Regions from separate parts of the Faecalibacterium sp. AM43-5AT genome, predicted to be linked through region 1. Evidence: a T-box and tRNA genes for the amino acid it is inferred to sense, from the RefSeq annotation. Region 1 holds a T-box; the other holds one or more tRNA genes.

Region 1 (3,267 bases):
GCGGGCCTTGATCTTGATGCCGCCGGGCAGGGTGGAGCCATCCAGAGCCGCGGGCACGCAGTCGCCCAGCTTCATGTTGGCGGCACCGGTGCTGATGCGGATGTCGTGGCCGTAGTCGCCGCAGTCCACCACACACTTGGTCAGGTGGGTGCCCTCCTGCTTTTCCATCTCCACGATCTTGCCGACGACCACCTTGCTGATGCCGGCATCCAGCGGGATCAGCTCTTCGACCTCAAAGCCGCAGGAGAAGAGCTTTTCCTCCAGTTCCTGCGCAGTAACGTCGATATCTACAAATTCTTTTAACCAGCTGAAAGGTACTTTCATTGTCTCTTCTCTCCCCTCTTATTCGTGGAACTGCTTGAGGAACTGCAGGTTGTTCTCGAACATCAGGCCGATGTTGTTGATGCCATACTTCAGCATGGCGATACGCTCGATGCCGATGCCGAAGGCGAAGCCGGAATACTCGTCCGGGTCGATATTGCAGTTCTCCAGCACCTTGCGGTTGACGACACCGCCGCCCAGCACCTCGATCCAGCCGGTGTGCTTGCACAGCGGGCAGCCCTTGCCGTGGCACTCGAAGCAGCTCACGTCCACCTCCACGCTGGGCTCGGTGAACGGGAAGTAGGAGGGACGCAGGCGGGTGCGGGTGTCGGCGCCGAACAGCTTCTGCACAAAGGTATTCAGTGCGCCCTGCAGGTCGCCCAGGGTGATGCCCTTGTCCACGACCAGACCTTCCATCTGGTGGAACATGGGGCTGTGGGTGGCATCGGAGTCAGAGCGGAACACACGGCCGGGCATCAGGATCTTGATGGGCGGCTTCTGAACGTCCATGGTGCGGATCTGGCCGCCGGAGGTCTGGGTGCGCAGCAGGAACTCCTCCGACAGGTAGAAGGTGTCCTGCATGTCGCGTGCCGGGTGATCCTTGGGCACGTTCAGGCGGGTAAAGTTGTGGTCATCGTCCTCGATCTCCGGGAAGGTGCCCACCGAAAAGCCCATGCCGGAGAACACGTCGATGATCTGGTTGGTGATCAGGGTCAGCGGGTGCAGGCCGCCCACAGAGCGGGTCTTGGCGGGCAGGGTAATATCCACCGTCTCCGCAGCATTGCGGGCAGCAAGCTCTGCCTGCTTCACCTGTTCTGCAGCAGCATCGTAATCTGCCTGAACCTTTGCCTTGAGTTCATTGATGATCTTGCCCATAGCGGGGCGCTCTTCCGGCGCAACGGTGCGCAGGTTCTTCATCAGGGCAGGGATCTTGCCGTTTTTGCTGAGGTACTCCTGCCAGAAGGAGGCCAGCGTTTCCTTGCCGGACACCTGACCAAGGCTTTCAGCGGCCTGTTTTGCCAGCTCGTCGATCATTGCTTGCATGGATGTTCTCTCCTTTATTCTTCGTGTTGATGAGCGGAGTGCAACAAAAAAGCTCCGTCCCCTGCCCGATTTCTCAGACAAAAGGGACGAAGCTGTTGATTCTTAGCTCCGCGGTACCACCCGGTTTCCACCCGTGCACAGATGCCGGGCGGCTCTCAGAACGCCGTAACGGGGCGTGGCCGTTCTGTACTACTGCTGTTTCGCACAGACCGCTCAGGAGCGAACTTCAGCACAGATACACCCGGAAGCCCTCTCAGCCGGTGAAGCTTCTCTCTTTGCCGTGTACGCCATGCCTACTCTCTCCGTCGCTGCGTTTGGGAGTATTCAGGTTTTATAACCAAGAGTTATGTTACCACATTTCGGGACAGTTTGCAAGGGCTGTGCAGTCACTTTCCGCAAAAATCGCGTTCGGTGGAGTTTTTTCACAAAGCCGCAGCCATTATGAATCGTTTATGTCATCCATTATGAGCTGAAACAATTCTCCCAGGTCGATTAGTGGCGCAAACTCTTTATCAACTTTGTAATCATCTGAAATTTTTACCACGACCACACCGTCGATCTGCTGGATATATCCTTCCTGCGGATAGACTGGCATCTGTTCCAGCTCTGTTCTGCTGTACAGTTCCCCGTACTGTTCCACCGAGCAATGCTTGAGTTTTGCCGGAGTGATATCCCTGAAAACCGCTTTCCAAGACGCTCTGGCCGAGTAATCGTTCAGCCAGAAGCGGCCCATCTGCGCATACGGATTTGCATAGAGGTAATACTCCCTCTTCATAAAACTGGAGTTCGAGCTGGGTCTGCCCACAAACAGTACCGGCAGCTGCTCGTTATCGTCAAAATATCCGCTGCTCATCAGGTCGTCCGCGATGTGATCCGACATGCTCTTGAGTGTTTTCCTTCCCTCATACATAGCTTCCTGATCGATCACTGCAGAGCAGACATTGCCATAGACGACCAAAACCGCAAGTACTACAGCCCCTGTCCGGGCAGCACGTACATACTTTTTTACCATAGGCTGATTTGTGCGCGTCCCTTCAAGCAGCAGCAGACATACCGGCACGAACAGATTCAATCCTTCGCCCATCTGCAAAAGCCAGACCGCCTCGCTTGTGATCAGCATGATGGCATTGCACATGATGGGCAAAACGATCAGCGCTGCCACTCCCAGAAGGATATATTCCCAATTTTTCCGGTGAAGCATTTTTCTGAAGCGGTTCAGCAGTCCGATGCTCAGCGCCAGAAATACCAAAACGAAAAAGCCCACCGGCTGCAGAATGTTATGCCGATAGTAATTCTGAAAAAAGTAAGCTCCAAACAGTTGGTAGGTCTCTGCAATGGCATTGGGCAGATTTTTCAGTATAGAAAGTACCGAAACATCCGCTCCTCCATTATAACTTGCCATCTGCCATCCACATGCCCATACGATCAGCTTTGTGAGCAGGAAATACAAAACCATTCCTGCAGCTGCGCTGCAAAGACTTCTTCCAATGTGGGCATGGATCTTTTCTCTGTCCACATTGCGGAACAGAAGCAGCAGAAGATATGTCAGCAGGAGCAGACAAAAGTTATCAAGGCTCGTCTGATAGCACGCAAGGCTCATGACCAGAAGCAGTGCTCCCTGTACGACCGCTTTTCTAAAATCTGCGGCACGAACCACACGCTCTGCCGCCAGAACAGAAAACAAAAAAGAGCAGCCAAACACCGGCGACTGAAACCGATATGACAGCTGTATTCCAGTGACCGTGCTGGCCAGAACAGCCATACCCGCCAGATAGGTCACGACAGAATCCTTCTCTGTAAAAAACTTCCGAAGCAGGGTAACAGCCAGCGCCGACATGGAAAGCGTCAGCAATGAATTGAAAGGTTCCGTCTGGATGCCAAACCGCAGCGCATCGATCACCG
Region 2 (3,267 bases), on a different contig from region 1:
CTCGTCCGGCTTTTCCAGAAAATACACTTCCAGATAATGCTTGAGGAAGTCGGTCATAGCCTGCGAGACGAATTTGTTGGTGATGGCCTTTTTGGTCTGGTTCTCGTAGCTGGTGCGGGTGGAAAAACTGGACGAGACATACACCAGACAGTCCTGCACATCCTGAAAGCTGATGGCGCTCTCACCTTTTTTATAGAGGTTCTTTTCCTTCAGGTACTTGTTGATCTGGTAGACAAAGGCGGTGCGCACCGCGTGCTCCGGGCTGCCGCCGTGCTCCAGCCAGGAAGAGTTGTGGTAATATTCCAGCATCTGCACCTTATTGGAGAAGCAGAACGCCGCGCTCATGCGCACCTTGTAATCCGGCTGGTCCTCGCGGTCTCGGCCGGATGCCTCACTCTCGCAGCTGAACACCGGGGTCAGGGTATCCTCCCCTGCCACCTCGGCCACATAGTCCGCGATGCCGTGCTCATAGCACCAGCTCTCGTACCACGCCTTGCCAGTGGCAGGGTCTTTCTCTTTTTCATCGGTAAAGTTCAGGGTCAGGCCTGCGTTGACCACCGCTTGACGGCGCAGGGTATCCTTATAGTAGCTGCCAGGCACATCGATGTCGGTAAACACCTCGTCGTCCGGCTTCCAGTGAATGATGCTGCCGGTGCGGCGGCCCTTGTAGGCTTCCTTCTGCAGGCCGCCCACATTCTCGCCCTTTTTAAAATCAAGGTGATAGTGGTATCCGTCACGGTAGATATCGGCGGTCATCCATGCAGAAGCATACTGGGTAGCGCACAGGCCCAGACCGTTCAAGCCAAGGCTGAACTCGTAGTTATCCTCACCCTCGCCATACTTGCCGCCTGCATACATCTCGCAGAACAACAGCTCCCAATTGTAGCGCCCCTCGCCGTTGTTCCAGTCCACGGGCATACCGCGGCCAAAGTCCTCAACGATAACGCTGCCATCCTTACAGCGGGTCACGTTGATGGTATCGCCGTGGCCGTCGCGGGCTTCGTCGATGGAGTTGGAGACGATCTCAAAGATGGAGTGGGCGCAGCCCTCCACGCCGTCTGAGCCAAAGATAACGGCCGGGCGCTTACGCACACGGTCGGCACCCTTCAAAGAAGTAATGCTCTCGTTGCCATATTCCTGTTTTTTTGCCATGCTGCTCCTCCCGGCCCGGCCTTTCTTGCAAAAAGCGGGCCGTCTGTAGTCAAATCATAAAACGCCTCTGCCCTTTTCTTACTATAATATAGGTATACACAGAGAAAAAGGGCAAAAGTGCCTGAATCATTTCATTTTCATTAAACCATAGGTTGTTGAATTTGTCAATTTCTGTTTGGCGCGCCCGCACACAGCACGTCCTATGCCGGATGAGCCGAAAGCAGGTTGAAAAAGTCATTCTTATTTTACGCGCTGGAGCGACCAAAATCAAGAAAGTTTCAATTTTCTGAAAAAAATTTGGATTTACCCCTTTACAAAATCGAAATTTCAGGTATAATAATCATCGTCCGGTGCGCCTCTGTAGCTCAGTCGGTAGAGCAGGGGACTGAAAATCCCCGTGTCATTGGTTCGATTCCGATCGGAGGCACCAGTCAAGGAAACCCAGCAGGGTTTCCAATATGCGGCCGTAGCTCATCTGGTAGAGCGCCACCTTGCCAAGGTGGAGGTAGCGAGTTCGAGCCTCGTCGGCCGCTCCATAACGGAGCAGCAACAGTTGCTCCAATATGGCCCGGTAGCTCAGTTGGTTAGAGCACCAGCCTGTCACGCTGGGGGTCGTCGGTTCGAGCCCGATCCGGGTCGCCACCAAGAAAGCGTAAGCTTTCACCTACTTTGAAACTTGTTTTCAGGGCATCAGAAATGATGGGTGCAAGGTAAAATGCACCGAATATGCGGCCGTAGCTCATCTGGTAGAGCGCCACCTTGCCAAGGTGGAGGTAGCGAGTTCGAGCCTCGTCGGCCGCTCCAACAGGAGTGGAAATTCACTCCTAAATATGGTGACGTGGCCAAGTGGTAAGGCAAGGGTCTGCAAAACCCTCATCCACCAGTTCAAATCTGGTCGTCACCTCCAAAAGATTCCCGGAAGCTTCGGCTTCCGGGATTTTTTGTTTTGCGTTGTTCCCGGAATGATTATCGCCGGTTTAGCTGGATTTGCAAACGGGAAGGTGCTACAATGGCTATACTACTTTGCAAAGGAGCTGATGCCTGTGCCCGCCGAAAACCATACCACCCTCACCCCGGATACGCCGGTGCGCTACCTGAAGGGCGTTGGCCCCAAGACCGCTGAGCGGTTCGAGAAGCTGGGCATCGTGACGCTGGCCGACCTGCTGTGCCACTACCCGCGCAGATATATCGACTTCACCAAACCCTATTCCATCGCCGAAGCGCCCACCGATGTGGAGTGCGTCGTCAGGGCCGAGGTGTTCGCCAAACCCGGTGGGCGTATCCTGCCGGGCGGGCGGCGGATGGAGCGCATCACTGCCGGGGACGATGTGTCCAGTCTGGAGATCACATGGTTCAATAATCCCTATGCCGCCCAGAAGCTGCAGCTGGGGCAGGAATACTATTTTCAGGGCATCGTTACCGGCGGGATGCTGCGCCGCCAGATGGTCAACCCGCAGGTGCGCACCGCCGAGCAGATCAAGGCTTCTCCCTTTGAAGCGGTCTACCCCCAGACCGAGGGCCTGACCAGCAATGCCATCGCCAAGTGCGTGCGGCAGCTGCTGCCCCATGCAGAACTTCTGCCCGACCCTCTTCCGCCGGAAATGCTGGCAAAATACCGTCTGCTCTCCAAGGCAGATGCGGTGCGGGCCATCCACTGCCCTGCCACCGAAGAGCAGGCCTATGCAGCCCGACGGCGGCTGATCTATGAAGAACTTCTGGTTTTGCAGCTGGGCATTGGCCGGATGAAAAACCGGGGTGCCGCTGCCACCGGTGCGCCCATGCAGCTTGCCGACCCGTCCCCGTTCTGGGCCAGCCTGCCCTTCTCCCCCACCGGTGCCCAGCGCCGAGCCGTGAGCGAGATTCTGGCCGACATGGCGGGCGAGACTTCCATGAACCGCCTTTTGCAGGGCGATGTGGGCAGCGGCAAAACGCTGGTGGCGGCTGCTGCCATCTGGGCCTGCATCCGGGCGGGGTATCAGGCCGCGCTGCTGGCCCCGACAGAAATTCTGGCCACCCAGCACGCCGAAGGCCTGAACCGGATGCTTGCCCCCTTCGGGATGCGGGTGGCCCTGCTGACCGGCGGCATGAAGGCCGCTGCACGCCGCACCACCCTTG

Evidence for each region. The T-box of region 1 lies ahead of pheS (phenylalanine--tRNA ligase subunit alpha). A T-box ahead of a tRNA ligase gene usually reads a tRNA of that ligase, here a tRNA-Phe.
Region 2: it encodes a tRNA-Phe, which carries the amino acid that the T-box ahead of pheS (phenylalanine--tRNA ligase subunit alpha) is inferred to sense. The anticodon was not compared.

Annotation. Positions count from the first base shown of each region.
Region 1 covers NZ_QVGZ01000007.1:2,262-5,528, forward strand. Annotated here, with positions in the region: gene pheT (phenylalanine--tRNA ligase subunit beta) at 1-324, opposite strand, end outside; gene pheS (phenylalanine--tRNA ligase subunit alpha) at 343-1,365, opposite strand; T-box leader at 1,445-1,683, opposite strand; gene DW937_RS09345 (glucosyltransferase domain-containing protein) at 1,805-3,267, opposite strand, start outside.
Region 2 covers NZ_QVGZ01000012.1:46,566-49,832, reverse strand. Annotated here, with positions in the region: gene DW937_RS12370 (toprim domain-containing protein) at 1-1,152, opposite strand, end outside; tRNA gene DW937_RS12365 (tRNA-Phe) at 1,507-1,582, shown strand; tRNA gene DW937_RS12360 (tRNA-Gly) at 1,613-1,688, shown strand; tRNA gene DW937_RS12355 (tRNA-Asp) at 1,718-1,794, shown strand; tRNA gene DW937_RS12350 (tRNA-Gly) at 1,881-1,956, shown strand; tRNA gene DW937_RS12345 (tRNA-Cys) at 1,985-2,059, shown strand; gene recG (ATP-dependent DNA helicase RecG) at 2,196-3,267, shown strand, end outside.